3 regions of the Kluyvera ascorbata genome follow, and region 3 is predicted to be linked to each of the others. Evidence: riboswitches for the same ligand, from Rfam matches in the RefSeq annotation. Region 3 holds a riboswitch; each other region holds the start of a gene.
The links. A riboswitch is a leader RNA that binds a small molecule or an ion and turns the genes downstream of it on or off. The one in region 3 is predicted to bind thiamine pyrophosphate.

Region 1 (5,695 bases), 2.4 Mb from region 3:
CTTGCCAGAAGGAGAAGCGCACCACGTGCCACAGGTAGCTATCGCCGAGCAGCGTTGACCACGATGTTTCCGGCGCGTTAAGCCACAGCGCCAGAAACGCCGCCAGCGCGACGGCAACCATCAACGTGGTTGCCGTTAGCCCTGGATACAGCCAGCGGGGAATTAGCGGCTGGCTGCGCGAAGCCATGCGTTAATCCAGTTTTGACGTTCGGTGGCCACCTGCTGTGGGGTAAATTCCAAAGAGGTTTGCGGTTTCACCAGGCCATTAAAGCCTTCTGGCAGCGTGACGTTGGTCACCGGATACATCCAGTTGCCGGTTGGAATGGTGTCCTGAAAGGCCGGAGAAACCATAAACTTCAGGAACTCATCGGCCAGCTTCTGCTGTTTGCTGGCCGCGGTTTTGGCCGCGACTTCCACCTGCAGATAGTGGCCTTCGCTAAAGTTCGCCGCCGCGTAGTTATCTTTCTTCTCATCGATGATGTGGTACGCCGGAGAGGTGGTGTAGCTCAGCACCAGGTCACTTTCCCCTTTCAGGAACAGGCCATAGGCTTCGCTCCAGCCTTTGGTCACGGTGACCGTTTTCGCCGCCAGCTTCTGCCAGGCTTCTGGCGCTTTGTCACCGTAGACTTTTTGCATCCACAGCAGCAGGCCGAGACCCGGCGTGCTGGTGCGCGGATCTTCATAAATCACGCGCCATTTCTGGTCGCTTTCGACCAGCTCTTTCAGGCTTTTCGGTGGGTTCTTCAGCTTGTTTTTGTCGTAGACGAAGGCGAAGTAGCCGTAGTCGAACGGCACGAAGGTGTCGTTGTTCCAGCCGCCTGGTACGGTCACGGCATCCGTTGGGACGTTGCTTTTGGCGAACAGCCTGGTGTCGGTTGCGGCCTGTAGCAGGTTGTTATCGAGCCCCAGCACCACGTCGGCTTTGCTGTTTTTGCCTTCCATGCGCAGGCGGTTGAGCAGCGAAACGCCATCTTCCAGCGCCACGTACTTCAGCTCGCAGTTGCAATTGGCTTCAAACGCTTTTTTCACTGCCGGGCCCGGGCCCCAATCAGCCGAAAAAGAGTCGTAGGTATAGACGGTCAGTACAGGCTTGGCGAGGGCCGGAGCGGCAACCAGAACCAGCAGGGGGAGTAATTTTTTGAGCACTTTGCACCTTTATAAAATGGTGGCAAAGGATTTTGAGTTAGCCTCAAATCCCTTCGCCGGGATTATCCGGATCAGGTTCGACGGGTATTTTCTCAGCTCGCGCACTCGGCGCAGCACCCCGTTGAGAACGGCACATTGTAATGATTACGTGAATAAATCAAAAGCCTTAAGGATCCGGCGGTGCAAACCAGGCGGATTTAAAGTCGAACCAGCCGAGGGTGTTCATGCGAACGCCGCGCATACTGCGCTGGCCTTGTAGCATCAGCCAGTGGTGGATCAGCGGCACAATAGACTGATTTGCCAGCAGACTTTGGCACCAGTCAGGCAGCGACAGCTCCCCCGCGCGCCAGCGCTGCGCGTCCTGTTCCCAGTCGATGGGGATACAGTGGCGAATCAGCGGGACTTCATAAAGATAGGCAAAGAGTGAGAAATCGAGCGGCAGCGTAAAGTTGGCGCTGTTAAGCCAGATATCGCTGACCACCTCGCCGCGGTGCCACTCATCATAGTCCACTTCCTGAATAACCAGCTTGACCTGATGCGCCGCCAGCAGCGCTTCCATTATCTGGCCGATAGTCCGGTGTTCAACATGATCGCGATAGTAGGTGAGGGTGACCGACTCAAGACCTGCCGGTTTCTCACAGGTGTGGCTACGGGCATGGTGCCAGCGGGGCAGCAGGCCGTAGGCCGGGAACCAGTGGCTCTGGTGCTGCTCGCCTGCGTGATACAGCAGGTTGTTCGGGTGGAAAATGTGGCTCAGCCACTGTCGTACTGCCGGGTTGTTGCCGCGCGAACTGCGTGCGTCAAACAGCAGATAGTAGCAGCCCTCTTCGAGACGGCTTTCCACTGCCTTTTCGCTCTGGGTGGTGCCCTGAAGCGTCAGGCCGCCGTTCGGTTCTTCGCTGATTTCTGGCAGTACCCAAACGTTCACCTCGTCAATCAGCGCCCGGAAACCGAAGTAGTCGTCAAAGGCGTGGATCTTCAGCTGGTTCTGATTGTTGCGGGCGACCGCATACGGCCCGGTCCCCACCGGCATGCGCGAGAAGTCGCTGAGCGATTGCCATTCGCGGGGCAGAATCATCGCCGACACCTGGCCGAACAACCACGGCAGCCAGCGATCGGGCTCGCTCAGATGCACGTCGAGCGTCCAGGCGGTAGGAGAATGAATGCGCGTGATGTTGGAAAAGAGCGATAGCGTCATGCTGCGATGCAGCGAACTGATGACGTCTTCCATTTCCAGTTCGCGACCGTGATGAAAATGAATGCCGGGGCGCAAGTAAAAACGCCAGTGTAATGGGGAAATGGCCTGCCAATGGTGCGCAATATCCGCTTCCAGTTCCCCATTTACCTCGTTTACTCGGGTCAGTGCGCTGAATATCTGCCGCGCGATATGGGTTTCCGAGCGTCTAAGCGCCGTTCCAGGCAGTAAATTGTGCATCGGGCGATAGTAAAGCACCCGCAGAATGTGCCGCCCCTGACGGAAGCTGCGGCCAAGATGTGACACCAGCATCTGGCGCACCGCCGCCTTATCACCGACTAACTGTACCAGTTGATCGATCCTATCCTGCTCGAGCAAATCTTCCGCGCGCTGTTGCTGAAGCGCTAGGCCGGTATAAAGGAAAGTCAGCTTAGAGCGCTTGCCACGCCCGGCTTCGGCCTCCCAGGTCAACCATCCGCGCGCCTCCATGGTGTTTAAAAGCGTACGCATATGACGGCGAGAGCAGTTCAGCAGCTCGGCCAGTGAGTTGAGCGTGGTTTCCTGTGATTTTCCCTCACAGCACTGCCACAAACGGATGAACTGCTGCTGTAATCGACCTGAAGGCATAAAAGGGGAACTCCTGATAAAAACTCAGCAATTTATTAATCCCTATATTAAGCCAATAATTGATTTCGATGAAGCGAAGGGGAAATGAGGAGGTCACCATGTATCAGTTCTACCGGCGTTATTTCTCTGCCACCAAAAATGTTTCCTGGCTGGCCCGTCAGGCGACTGCACAGCGGCTTGAAGTGCTGAACTATCTGATGCAATGGGAAGTTACGAACCCGACCTCTGAGTATTAATTCGCCTAATCATGTGTGACTGAGTATTTGCCAGCAGGTATCATCTGCTGGCTTTTTTTTATTCTTTCGCGAAAGGATTTCTGATGCTCTGGTTAATGACGATGGGACGACGTCTCAACGGTGTGTATGCCGCCTTTATGCTGGTGGCGTTTATGATGGGCGTGGCGGGGGCGTTGCAGGCGCCAACGCTGAGCCTGTATCTCAGTCGAGAAGTTGGGGTGCAGCCGTTCTGGGTAGGGCTGTTCTACACCGTCAATGCTATCGCCGGGATCGTCGTCAGCCTGGGGCTGGCAAAACGATCCGATAACCGGGGTGACCGACGTAAGCTGATTATGTTCTGCTGCCTGATGGCGGTGGGCAACGCGCTGCTTTTCGCCTTCAACCGCCACTACCTGACGCTGATTACCTGCGGCGTGCTGTTGGCTTCCATCGCCAATGCGGCGATGCCGCAGCTGTTTGCGCTTGCGCGTGAATATGCCGATAGCTCGGCGCGTGAAGTGGTGATGTTCAGCTCGGTGATGCGTGCGCAGCTGTCGCTGGCGTGGGTGATTGGCCCGCCGCTGGCCTTTATGCTGGCGCTCAACTATGGCTTTACCGCCATGTTCTCTATTGCCGCCGTGATTTTCGTGATTAGCCTGACGCTGATTGCTCTGACGCTACCGTCGGTGGCGCGAGTCGAACAGCCCGCCGACGTGGTGCAGAATCAGATTAGCGGCTGGAAGGACAGTAACGTGCGGATGCTGTTTATTGCCTCCACGCTGATGTGGACCTGCAACACCATGTATATCATTGATATGCCGCTGTGGATCAGCAGCGATCTCGGTCTGTCGGATAGCCTGGCGGGGATCCTGATGGGGACGGCGGCGGGGTTGGAAATTCCGGCGATGATCCTCGCGGGTTACTACGTGAAGCGCTTTGGTAAGCGGCGGATGATGGTGACGGCGGTAGCCGCCGGGGTGCTGTTCTACGTCGGGCTGATCTTCTTCCACAGCCACACGTCGCTGCTGGTGCTCCAGCTGTTTAACGCGGTGTTTATCGGTATTGTTGCCGGGATTGGCATGCTGTGGTTCCAGGACCTGATGCCGGGGCGTGCGGGGGCAGCGACCACGCTGTTTACCAACAGCATTTCAACCGGGGTGATTCTGGCGGGGATTATTCAGGGGGCGCTGGCGCAGAGCTTTGGCCATTTCTCGGTGTACTGGGTGATTGCCGGGATTTCGCTGGTGACGCTGGTGATGACCGGGCGGGTGAAGGACGTTTAGTCTGGAGCCGTCCCGCCTTATCTGGGCTGGTAGCCCGGATAAGGCGCGAACGCGCCGCCTCCGGGGAGGCAGCGGCGTTACGGATTACTGCATAAACGCCGGCTGCTTGTTTTCGTAAGCCGAAATAGCGTCTTCGTGTTGCAGCGTCAGGCCAATGCTATCCAGCCCGTTCAACATGCAGTGACGACGGAAGTCGTCAATCTTAAAGCTGTAGGATTTCTCCCCCGCTTTAACCACCTGCGCTTCCAGATCCACTTCAAACGTAATGCCCGGGTTGGCTTTCACCAGCGCAAACATCTCGTCCACCTGTGCATCGCTCAATGTCACCGGCAGCAACTGGTTATTAAAGCTGTTGCCGTAGAAGATATCGGCGAAGCTTGGGGCAATGACCACTTTAAAACCGTAATCGGTCAGCGCCCACGGTGCGTGCTCGCGTGATGAACCACAGCCGAAGTTTTCGCGCGCCAGCAAAATGGAAGCACCTTTGAACTCAGGGAAGTTCAGCACGAACTCAGGGTTCGGCTGCTCGCCTTTGTCGTCGAGGAAGCGCCAGTCGTTGAACAGGTGCGCGCCAAAACCGGTGCGGGTCACTTTCTGCAAAAACTGTTTTGGAATGATGGCATCGGTATCGACGTTCGCGGCATCCAGCGGCACCACCAGTCCCGTATGTTGGGTAAATTTCTCAGCCATGATGGTGTTTCCTTATTTCAAGCTACGAATGTCGGCGAAATGGCCGGTTACCGCGGCCGCTGCGGCCATGGCCGGGCTAACCAGATGGGTACGACCACCGCGGCCCTGACGGCCTTCAAAGTTACGGTTGCTGGTAGAAGCACAGCGCTCGCCTGGGTTCAGACGGTCGTTGTTCATTGCCAGACACATAGAACAGCCCGGCAGACGCCATTCAAAACCGGCTTCGATAAAGATCTTATCCAGACCTTCTGCTTCCGCCTGCGCTTTCACCGGGCCGGAGCCAGGCACGACCAGCGCCTGTACGCCTGGGGCGACTTTACGGCCTTTGGCGATTTCCGCCGCCGCGCGTAAATCTTCAATACGCGAGTTGGTGCAGGAGCCAATAAACACTTTGTCGATAGCCACGTCGGTCAACGGGATACCGGATTTCAGACCCATATACGCCAGCGCTTTTTCCGCGGAGGCGCGTTCAACCGGGTCGCTGAACGATGACGGGTCCGGAATGTTGTCATTCACGGAAATTACCTGGCCTGGGTTAG
Region 2 (5,695 bases), 2.1 Mb from region 3:
GCGTTACGCCCGCGTCAACCAGCGGGGCAAGGATGGCGTCGTTGTGCTGACGTAAATCGACCCGCTTCATCGCCAGCGTCACCAGTTGGCTGCCGGAGGCGCGAATGGCTTCGACCATCAGCGAGGACGAGGCAAATTTGCCGGTGCCGGTGAACAGATGTGAATCAAACGTTTTGTCCGCAATGCGTAACATATCAACCCCCTGCAATAACCTGAAAGAGCAGGATCTGGTCGCCTTCCTGCACGATGTGCTGCTGCCACTGGTCGCGTGGCAGAATCTGTTGGTTCAGCGCCAGCGCGGTACCCGGCTTGAGCTGATTAAGCGTGGCGAGCAGCTCGCTGACGGTTTGTCCCTCGGCGCACTGCATTGCTTCATCATTGAACTGAATCTGCATGTCGCCCCCCGCATACCGGGCAGCCTACGGCGCGACGCAGCGCGAGGCTCCGCCACTGGCTGGTTTTGCCGTCAAACAGGCGCAGCTCGCCGCTCGGCGTGTCGATACCGCTCAGCAGCTTAATGGCCTCCAGCGCCTGTAACGTGCCCATCACACCTACCACGGGGCCGACGATGCCCGCCGTGCGACAGTTACGCTCCGGCTCGGCATCATCCGGCCACAGGCAGCGGTAGCAGCCTTGCTCCCACGGAGGTGTCAGCACCATTATCTGGCCGCCAAAGCCGACGGCGCTGGCGGTGACGAGCGGCGTATTGAGCGCCACGCAGGCGGCGTTGATCGCCTGACGTGTCGCCATGTTGTCGGTGCAGTCGAGCACCACGTCGGCGCGCGCTACTGCGTGACGCAGCGCGTCGCCGCTCAGCCGCTGCTCTAGCGCCACCAGGTCGATATCCGGGTTCAGCCGCGCCAGCCGCTGCTGAGTGACCTGCGATTTTGCGCGGGCAATATCGTCGGTGGTGAACAGGATTTGCCGCTGCAGGTTGCTGAGGTGCACCTCATCGTCGTCCGCCAGCGTCAGCGTGCCGACGCCCGCACCGGCCAGATACAGCGCGGCGGGCGAGCCCAGACCGCCTAATCCGACAATCAGCACATGGCTGCCGAGCAGCTTTTGCTGCCCTTCAATGGCGATATCACCGAGCAGGATCTGCCGGCTATAACGCATAAAGTCGCGGTCATTCATCGCCGACTCCCGCTATTGCCAGCAGTTGCGCCGTGGCTTCACGCCAGTCCGCCGCCTGGGTAATGGCGCTGACCACGGCAATACTGCCCACGCCGGTCGCCAGCACGTCAGGCGCCCGCGCAAGGCTGATGCCGCCGATGGCGACGGTTGGATAGTCGGCCAGACGCGCAATATGACCCGCCAGCTGCGTCAGCCCCTGCGGTGCGGAAGGCATTTGCTTGGTTTGGGTTGGGAAGACGTGGCCCAGCGCGATATACGACGGGCGAGCGGCGATCGCTATATCAATCTCCATATCATCGTGGGTTGATACGCCAAGGCGGAGGCCCGCGGCCTGGATGGCTTTCAGGTCGGTGGTTTCCAGATCTTCCTGACCCAGATGCACCCCGTAGGCGCGATGCTTGATAGCCAATCTCCAGTAGTCGTTGATAAACAGCCGGGCGTCATAACGGCGCCCCAACGCGATGGCGGCAATCACATCCGCTTCGACCTCATCATCGCGTTTGTCTTTGATACGCAGTTGGATAGTGCGCACGCCAGCCTCCAGCAGGCGCTCAATCCACTGCACGCTGTCCACCACCGGATAGAGCCCGAGGCGGAACGGTACCGTTGGGAAATCGGGCTGATACATCAGGCCTCCTCGCGTTTCAGGTAGATTTCACCGCCTTTGGCGCGGAAGTTCTCCGACATATCCGCCATGCCCACTTCAATGGTCTGAGCGGCGGCGTAGTCGCGCACTTCCTGGCTGATTTTCATCGAGCAGAATTTCGGCCCGCACATGGAACAGAAGTGAGCGACTTTACCGGACTCCTGCGGCAGCGTTTCATCGTGGTAGGCGCGAGCGGTGAATGGGTCGAGCGCGAGGTTAAACTGATCTTCCCAGCGGAATTCAAAGCGCGCTTTCGACATCGCGTTATCGCGGATCTGCGCGCCCGGGTGTCCTTTCGCCAGGTCGGCGGCGTGAGCGGCAATCTTGTAGGTAATCAGCCCCTGCTTTACGTCTTCTTTGTTCGGCAAGCCGAGGTGCTCTTTCGGCGTGACGTAGCAGAGCATGGCGCAGCCAAACCAGCCAATCATTGCGGCGCCAATACCGGAGGTGAAGTGGTCGTAGCCCGGCGCGATGTCGGTGGTCAACGGCCCTAAGGTGTAGAACGGCGCTTCGTGGCAGTGCTCCAGCTCTTCGGTCATGTTGCGCTGAATCATCTGCATCGGCACGTGGCCCGGGCCTTCAATCATCACCTGCACGTCATACTCCCAGGCGATTTTGGTCAGCTCGCCCAGCGTATGGAGCTCGGAGAACTGCGCTTCGTCGTTAGCATCCTGAATTGAGCCAGGGCGTAGACCATCGCCCAGCGACAGCGACACGTCGTAGGCCGCGCAGATTTCACAGATTTCGCGGAAGTGTTGGTAGAGGAAGTTTTCCTGATGATGGGAAAGGCACCATTTCGCCATGATGGAGCCGCCGCGTGACACAATGCCGGTCAGGCGTTTCGCAGTCATTGGCACATAGCGCAGCAGCACGCCCGCGTGAATGGTGAAGTAATCCACGCCCTGTTCGGCCTGCTCCAGCAGCGTATCGCGGAAGGCTTCCCAGGTCAGATCTTCGGCGATCCCGTTAACCTTCTCCAGCGCCTGGTAGATCGGCACGGTGCCGATCGGAACTGGGCTGTTACGCAGGATCCATTCGCGGGTTTCGTGGATATAGCGGCCGGTCGACAGGTCCATCACCGTATCCGCGCCCCAGCGGGTAGACCACACCAGTTTTTCCACTTCCTCTTCAATGGAGGACGTCACCGCTGAGTTACCGATATTGGCGTTGACCTTCACGAGGAAGTTACGGCCGATGATCATGGGCTCAGATTCCGGGTGGTTGATATTGGCAGGAATGATGGCGCGTCCGGCGGCCACTTCATCGCGCACGAATTCTGGCGTGATGTTTTCCGGCAGGCGCGCACCAAAGGCCATGCCCGGATGCTGGTGACGTAATACTTCGCTGCGAATGCGCTCGCGTCCCATGTTTTCGCGGATGGCGATGAACTCCATTTCCGGCGTCACAATCCCCTGACGGGCATAGTGAAGTTGGGTAACGCATTTACCCGCTTTGGCGCGCTTTGGCGTCAACAGGCCGCTGAAGCGGAGATCGTCCAGACCGTCATCGGCCAGACGTTCTTTGGTGTAGGCGGAGCTACGGTCGTCCAGCTCTTCGCTGTCATCGCGGGCGGCAATCCATGGCTGGCGCAGCTTGGCGAGACCCTGCTGAACGTTAATCGCCACGTCCGGGTCACCATAAGGGCCGGATGTGTCGTACACCGGCACCGCTTCATTGTCTTCGAACTGTGGGTTCTCTTTATTGCCGCCAATCAGCGTGGGGCTCAGCTGAATTTCGCGCATCGGAATGCGGATATCGGGCTGCGAACCGGTGATGTAGATACGTTGGGAATTCGGGAACGCGGTGCCTTCCAGGGTATCAATAAAGCGTTGGGCCTGGGCGCGCTGCTCGCGGCGTGATGGTTTAGTAGTGACAGACATAGCTCATTCCAGATAAAAGTAAGGATATGGCTTGTCAGACGACGGATGAAGCAAGAGAGAAGATCGCCCTAGGGCGATGCGACTATAGATTGACTCTTGTTCCCTTCGCAGGTCTTAACCTGATCAGGTTCCGCGGATCCCGAATTAACGGTCTCAGCCCGTGCTTGCGCACTGGGCACTCCGACAAGAAGTAACCTCAAATGATGAGAGGTAATGAATGTAAACTACTCGTTAATGCGGCAAATCTCAAGCCGGGCGTTTGATTTCATCCGGGCCGAGCGCCTCGAAGGTCAGCATGATGAGCTGGTCTTCTAACAAAAAGCGGGCCTCCAGCGCTTCACCGATATCGGACAGCGCCTGCTGGAATTCATACACGTTATCCTGGTCGATAGCGTTCTCCAGCGTAGAGTCGTAGTAGTCCATAATTTGTTGAGTATTGGCATCCAGCAGCGGCCAGATTTTACTGGCGTTTAAAAGCGGACTGTCGCCTTCCATTTTATGGATAATGCGTTCATAAATACTGAAATGACCGGCAGACAAATAGTCGACCAGGCGCTGACAAAAGTCATCAAGCGCTTTCTCGTTAAGACGCATGAACGATTCTTTGCCAGGCTTAAGGCCAACCAGATTGTAGTAAGCTACGAGCAGGTGCTTACGAATATTCAGCCAACGGTCGACCAGTTTGTGGTGTCCATGAATTCTCTCTTTTAGACTTTCTAACTGGTTTAACATAGGTTGACCCCGCATCGATAAGATTAAAATCTGCTCACGTCATTATGTAATAATAATGTTAACAACATGCCTGTGAAGCAAAGGTAGCGCAAGAGATATGGATCGTATAATTGAAAAATTGGATCGCGGCTGGTGGATAGTCAGCCACGAACAAAAATTATGGTTGCCCGGCGGGGAATTACCATATGGCGAAGCGGTAAATTTCGATCTTGTGGGTCAGCACGCACTCCAGATTGGCGAGTGGGAAGGCTCTCCGGTGTGGCTGGTACAGCAGCAGAAGCGTCATGATATGGGCACCGTGCGCCAGGTTCTTGACCAGGACGTCGGCCTGTTCCAGCTTGCTGGGCGCGGCGTGCAGCTGGCGGAGTTTTACCGTTCGCACAAATTCTGCGGCTACTGCGGCCACACTATGCACCCAAGCAAAACCGAATGGGCCATGCTGTGCAGCCACTGCCGTGAACGCTACTACCCGCAGATTGCACCGTGCATTATCGTCGCCATTCGCCGCGACGACTCCATTCTGCTTGCCCAACACGTTCGCCATCGCAACGGCGTGCATACCGTGCTGGCCGGTTTTGTCGAAGTGGGCGAAACCTTAGAGCAGGCGGTGGCGCGTGAAGTGATGGAAGAGAGCGGCATTAAGGTGAAGAACCTGCGCTACATCACCTCCCAGCCCTGGCCGTTCCCGCAGTCGCTGATGACCGCGTTTATGGCGGAGTATGACAGCGGCGACATTGTTATCGATCCCAAAGAGTTGCTTAACGCCAACTGGTATCGCTATGACGATCTGCCGCTTCTGCCACCACCGGGTACGGTGGCGCGTCGTCTGATCGAAGATACGGTGGCAATGTGTCGGGCCGAATACGACTGACATGTTACAATAGGCGCATCAACGCTAAAGGAATGTAAAAATGACCGAACTGAAGAACGATCGTTATCTGCGTGCGCTGCTGCGCCAGCCCGTTGATGTGACGCCGGTATGGATGATGCGCCAGGCAGGCCGTTATTTACCGGAATATAAAGCCACGCGCGCGCAGGCGGGCGATTTTATGTCGCTGTGCAAAAACGCCGAGCTGGCCTGCGAAGTGACGCTGCAGCCGCTGCGTCGCTACCCGCTTGATGCGGCGATCCTCTTCTCGGATATCCTGACCATTCCGGATGCGATGGGGCTGGGACTCTATTTTGAAGCTGGGGAAGGCCCGCGCTTTACCTCGCCAATCACCAGTAAAGCGGATGTAGAAAAGCTGCCGATTCCAGACCCAGAAGGTGAGCTGGGCTACGTGATGAACGCAGTGCGCACCAT
Region 3 (5,695 bases):
CTTCCGGTAGATTTGGCGTAATCAGGGAGACCTGAGGCAGCAGGCGCTGGCGCAGCGTCTCAACGGCGGATACGGAAAGCAGAGGGTCGCCGCTTTTCGCCAGCATTACCGTATCCAGCACCACGTTCTGAATGCGATAGCGTTGCAGACGTTCGGCGACCGCTTCCACAATATCTGTCTCCGCCAGCATGCCAATTTTGGTGGTGTCGATGCGTACATCGCTGAACACGGAATCAAGCTGCGCGGCCACGAAATCAGGTTCAATTCGGTAAACCGACTGCACGCCGCGGGTATTTTGCGCCACCAGCGCGGTAATCACCGAGCAGCCATAGGCGCCAAGCGCCGAGAAGGTTTTCAGGTCGGCCTGAATGCCTGCGCCGCCGCTTGGATCGGTGCCAGCGATAGTTAATGCGTTGATGCGCTTCATGCCTTCACCTCCCCGTGCATCGCATACAGCGCGTCGAGGAATGCGGGAACAAAACTTCCCGGTCCTCGTCCCTGCGCCGCGCGCTGCCCCGCCAGTTTCATCACGGCACATGCGCCCGCCACGTTCAGTAATCGGTCACCCGGTAAGGCACAGCTTGCCGCCACCACCGCCGAAAGCGCACAGCCGGTTCCCACCACGCGGGTCATCAACGGAGAACCGCCGTTTACCGCCAGCGTACGTTCACCGTCGGTGATGTAATCAACTTCACCGGTTACCGCAACAATCGCGCCGCTTTCTCGTGCCAGTTTCTGTGCCGCCGGTAGCGCCGTCGCGGCGGTATCGGTAGTGTCTACGCCGCGCCCGCCCTGACTTTCGCCCGCCAGAGCCATAATTTCAGAGGCATTGCCACGAATTGCCGCCGGGGCCATCCGCACCAGTTCACGACAGAAATCAGTACGCAGCGTCAGCGCCCCCACCGCCACCGGATCGAGCGCCCACGGGGTTCCGGCACGGTTCGCACTTTCTACCGCCGCCCTCATGGCCTGAGCACGTGGTTGAGTTAACGTGCCGACGTTAATCAGCAGCGCGCTGGCAATAGACGAAAACTGGGCGGCTTCACCCGCGTCAATCACCATCGCTGGCGATGCGCCAAGCGCAAGCAGGACGTTTGCGGTAAAGGTCTGTACGACGTCATTGGTCATACAGTGAACCAGCGGGGAATGTTGATGCAGAAAGTATGCGGTGTGCGCTGATTGCGCGGGACTTAGCAGGTCGGCTTGCATGGTTTGCTCCTGCCAAAACGCGAAGAAGCAATGACCAAACGGCCTCTGACTTCCCTACGCTGGCATTATCCAGATCAGGTGGTACGGGTTTTTCTCAGCCTTCACAAGGAAGGGCACCCCGAGTCATTTGAATCAATTTTTAGCGATTAACATGTTATTAATCGCTGCCCGCAATAATGCCAGCAGGCAATCCGACAAACAAGCCCGTACGTCAAACCCAGGCATTGGACGATGGCTTATCCGTAATTTTGCCGCCGTGTTTTACCCTGTTTGGCTACATACATCGCCTTGTCGGCATAGTCGAGAAGCTGTTGTTCATTGCTGCCATGTTCAGGATAACACGCGATCCCGATACTAGGGGCAACCGTCACCGCGTAGCCATCAAGGCTAAAAGGCAAACGGAACGCATCATCAATTTTTTTGGCGACGAGCTCCGCGTGTTCAGGCAATAACGGTCTTTGAAGCAAAACGACAAACTCATCGCCGCCAATACGGGCGACGGTATCCGATTCTCGTATGCAGCGCTTCAGGCGCACGGCGGTCTCTTGTAGCAAGAGATCGCCCATCCCATGACCCAGCGTATCGTTAACCTGTTTAAATTTATCGAGATCGATAAACAGCAGCGCCAGTTGGCTTAGCTCATGGCGGGCAATCGCCAGCGCCGTTTTCAGGCGATCGTACAATAGGCCGCGATTCGGCAGGTCGGTGAGCTGATCGTATTGCGCCATATGCTGCAATCGGGCCTGCATCTGCTGGCGTTCAATGACCGTCGCAATTTGCGTCGACACAAACTGCAGCAGTTCCTGATCCTGTACGTTGTAGCACACGCCGCCCGGATAGCTTTTGAGCACCAGCGCGCCAATCGTGCCTTTATGTGATTTTAGCGGGACGCCCAGCCAACAGAACGGGTTAATACCAAAAGAAAAACGCAGTTCTTCCATACGGCTCGCCATCGTCTCAGGCGTGAGCAGCAGAGGTTGGCCGGTATGAATCACTTCCGCGTAAAACGTCGACGGAATCAGGGTAAACGGCGCGGGGGTGTCCTGATACTCATCGACGTGGTATGGAAAGCTCAGTTGGCCCGTTTCATCATCGTAGAGTGTTACCGAAAAGTTATCGGCGGGCAGCAGTGTACCGACAATCTGATGAATACGCTGGAATAGCTTGAGCAGATCCTCAGCGGTATGCGCAGCTTCTGAAATAGCATAAAGAACAGTTTGCAGCTGTTCTGAACGTTTACGCTCGGTGATATCGCGGGCAACACCAATACGTAATTGATCGGCCGGAGACCAGCGCGCTGACCACATGATATTCAAGACCTGGCCATTTTTGTGGACATAACGGTTTTCGAAATGAAATTGCGGGTTACCCGACATCACGTCGACTATCGAATTCCGGGTTAATTCCCGGTCTTCCGGCAACATTATTTCGAACATGTTACGGCCAATCAGTTCTTGCGGCGTATAGCCAAAAATACGCTCGCAGGACGCACTGGCAAAAATGATATTGGCGTGGGCATCAACGGCAAAAACAGCGTCCATCATGAGATCGATAAAACTGCTCAACGGTGCGTGAGAATTCGATTCCATAGAGAAAGTCAGGCCTGAATATAAGAATGAGTGCGACAGCCATTGAAAACCATCGCCCATAAGCGCTACAGCAATGGTTAAATATAGTACAGTGAGATTTTACTATACAATCAAAAAGCGTCACGCCACGGTACTAAAAAACGTAGTCATATTTAGACAAGGAGGTTTCCGCTGCCTTTCTTTTTGCCCACCTGGCGCTTCATTTTCCTTCCTCGCGCAATCGGCACATAATAGTTGCTAAGATTGTCCTGCATAATGAGGTATTGCGATGCCTGTCTATCATCATACGCTGGTATTGATTAACAATAGCCTTGATGGCGTTCCGTTGTTACAGCATGCAGCCAGGATGGCGCAAGAAAGCGCAATGAAAATTACTATTGCCCATATCAGTACCGATTACCGGGCGCTGAACTATGTCTCCGATAGCCTGATGGACGACGATGTGTCGCAGGAAGTCATTCAGGCAAAAGCGCTGCTTAGCGAGCTGGCGGCAACCGTCTCTTTACCCGTGCAAACGCTGGCGCTGGTGACGGCACGACGATTTGAAGATGTTGAAGCTTGTGTACAGCACAACAATATCGACCTGATTATTGCGGGTCACCATAACCGGCTGTTGGGCGTGCTAGCCTCACATTCGCTGGAATACATTAATCATTTAACGGTGGATGTGCTGATTAAGCATTTAGATTGACCCGGCGTCGCTTTGCTCGGCCGGGCGGCTATTATACGGTGCTGGTTTCGCGGAGTTCTTTTAGCAGTAATGTGAAGCACGCTTCGATAAGCGGTGGCAGCGTCTGTGGGCCACGCATCAGCGCAACGGTGCGGGTTAACGCTGGCTGCTGAAGTTGTGCAACCCGAAGCGCCTCGTCCTGTAAATGCGTGGTGTACAGCTGTGGAAGGATCCCCACCGCCAGCCGTGAGCGCACCAGCCCATACAGCGTTTCAATATAATCGACCTGATAGCGGGTATTGAGCGTCAGACGCTGGCTCTCAACTAATGCCCCAACCAGACGCTGAATATTACCTTTAGAGAACACCGCAATATCGCGCCCTGCCAACTGCTTCCACGGCAGATGTGTCTGGCCTGCCAGCGGGTCATCTGCATGCAACACGGCCACCAACGGGTCTTCACGCAGCGGAAAGACCTGTAGCTCCGCCGGCAACGAACTGTCGATAGCGCCAACGCCAAAATCAACCTGCCCGCTTTGCAAGTCACGCGCTAGCGCATCGTTGGTACGGTCAAGAAATTCTACCCGCAGACGCGGAAACGCCAGGGCCAGCGCTTCAGGCAGCAGCGGAAACAGCAGCGAACTCACCGACGGCACCAGCCCGATGCGCACGGTGCCGTCACCGCCCGCTTCGACTATCTGCTGCATATCGTGAAATGCCATCTGCGCGACGCTCAGCACACGCTGGGCGTGAGGCAATATGGCCGCCCCCAGCTCAGTGAGCGTGACCGACGAGGCGGTGCGGTTAACCAGCTTACCGCCCAGCACCGTTTCAATCTGGCGCAGGGCGCTACTCAACGCCGGTTGGCTAATCGCCAGCCGGTTAGCGGTATCGGTAAAGTGACGCAGCTGCGCCAGCGTGACAAAATACTGCAACTGTTTAAGCGAGAGCGCAGGCAATCGCTGCCAGGGGTCGGTCATGATGTGCTTCACTCGTGGCTATCACGCAGGATAAGCTGAAGTTATCAGGTGATAAATTTAATCATATGGGCAACCGTTTGCTCTGCCCTTAAAGTAGCACGCATTATCCCTGTGCCGGAGTTGTTATGTCCAGCAATGCTGAAAACCGCCGCCGCGCCGTTCAGGCCGCACGAGGCGAGTCCCCGTTTGATCTTTTGCTCACCGATGCCGCTATTGTTGATATGGCGACCGGCGAAGTTCGCGAAGCTGATGTTGGTATCGTTGGCGATATGATTGCCAGCGTGCACCCACGCGGCAGCCGCAGCGACACGCTGGAACGCCACTCTCTGCCCGGCGTTTACCTCTCTCCCGGCCTGATGGACACCCACGTTCACCTCGAAAGTTCGCACCTGCCGCCGGAACGCTACGCCGAAATCGTGCTGGCACAGGGCACTACCGCCGTATTCTGGGACCCGCATGAGCTGGCAAACGTGCTGGGCGTGGCGGGCGTGCGCTACGCCGTAGAAGCCAGCCGCCATCTGCCCCTGCAGGTGATGGTTGCCGCGCCGTCAAGCGTACCGTCTACGCCGGGTTTAGAAATGTCCGGGGCCGATTTTGCCGGTGCCGAAATGGAAACCATGCTCGGCTGGCCGGAAGTCCGCGGCGTGGCTGAGGTGATGGACATGCACGGCGTGCTGCACGGTAGCTGCCGGATGCAGGAAATCGTGCAGGCGGGGCTCAACAGCGGCAAGCTGATTGAAGGCCATGCCCGCGGGCTGAGCGGTGCCGATCTACAGGCCTATCTTGCCGCAGGCGTAACCTCCGATCACGAGCTGACCTCCGCCGACGACGCGCTGGAAAAACTGCGCGCCGGGCTGACGCTGGAAATTCGTGGTTCACACCCTTACCTGCTGCCGGATATCGTCAAGGCGTTGAAATCTTTGCCGCATCTCTCTTCGCAGATTACCGTCTGCACCGATGACGTGCCGCCGGACATGCTGCTGGAAAAAGGCGGCATTATCGCCCTGCTGAACCTGCTGATTGAACATGGTCTGCCCGCGACCGATGCCCTGCGTTTTGCCACGCTGAACGCCGGTATTCGTTTGCAGCGTCACGACCTGGGGCTGATTGCCGCCGGGCGGCGCGCAGACCTCGTGGTATTCGACTCGCTGGAAAAATTAGAAGCCCGCGCGGTGTACGTTGCCGGACGGCAAATTGCCCGCGACGGTAAACTGCTGAACGCGCTCTCCGCCGCCCCTGGGGTGATGC

Region 1: another riboswitch for thiamine pyrophosphate. It lies ahead of thiB (thiamine ABC transporter substrate binding subunit); the one in region 3 lies ahead of thiM (hydroxyethylthiazole kinase).
Region 2: another riboswitch for thiamine pyrophosphate. It lies ahead of thiC (phosphomethylpyrimidine synthase ThiC); the one in region 3 lies ahead of thiM (hydroxyethylthiazole kinase).

The regions. Positions count from the first base shown of each region.
Region 1 is NZ_CP096201.1:4,191,521-4,197,215, reverse strand. Features, by position in the region: gene thiP (thiamine/thiamine pyrophosphate ABC transporter permease ThiP) at 1-187, opposite strand, end outside; gene thiB (thiamine ABC transporter substrate binding subunit) at 163-1,146, opposite strand; TPP riboswitch at 1,177-1,277, opposite strand; gene sgrR (HTH-type transcriptional regulator SgrR) at 1,313-2,968, opposite strand; gene sgrT (glucose uptake inhibitor SgrT) at 3,067-3,204, shown strand; gene MY052_RS20060 (sugar efflux transporter) at 3,288-4,466, shown strand; gene leuD (3-isopropylmalate dehydratase small subunit) at 4,551-5,156, opposite strand; gene leuC (3-isopropylmalate dehydratase large subunit) at 5,169-5,695, opposite strand, start outside.
Region 2 is NZ_CP096201.1:4,754,392-4,760,086, reverse strand. Features, by position in the region: gene thiG (thiazole synthase) at 1-193, opposite strand, end outside; gene thiS (sulfur carrier protein ThiS) at 195-395, opposite strand; gene MY052_RS22735 (HesA/MoeB/ThiF family protein) at 376-1,134, opposite strand; gene thiE (thiamine phosphate synthase) at 1,127-1,762, opposite strand; gene thiC (phosphomethylpyrimidine synthase ThiC) at 1,762-3,660, opposite strand; TPP riboswitch at 3,744-3,853, opposite strand; gene MY052_RS22720 (Rsd/AlgQ family anti-sigma factor) at 3,907-4,392, opposite strand; gene nudC (NAD(+) diphosphatase) at 4,490-5,263, shown strand; gene hemE (uroporphyrinogen decarboxylase) at 5,304-5,695, shown strand, end outside.
Region 3 is NZ_CP096201.1:1,762,883-1,768,577, reverse strand. Features, by position in the region: gene thiD (bifunctional hydroxymethylpyrimidine kinase/phosphomethylpyrimidine kinase) at 1-427, opposite strand, end outside; gene thiM (hydroxyethylthiazole kinase) at 424-1,209, opposite strand; TPP riboswitch at 1,244-1,340, opposite strand; gene MY052_RS08315 (sensor domain-containing protein) at 1,446-2,798, opposite strand; gene MY052_RS08310 (universal stress protein) at 3,067-3,489, shown strand; gene MY052_RS08305 (LysR family transcriptional regulator) at 3,521-4,447, opposite strand; partial or broken gene MY052_RS08300 (adenine deaminase) at 4,573-5,695, shown strand, end outside.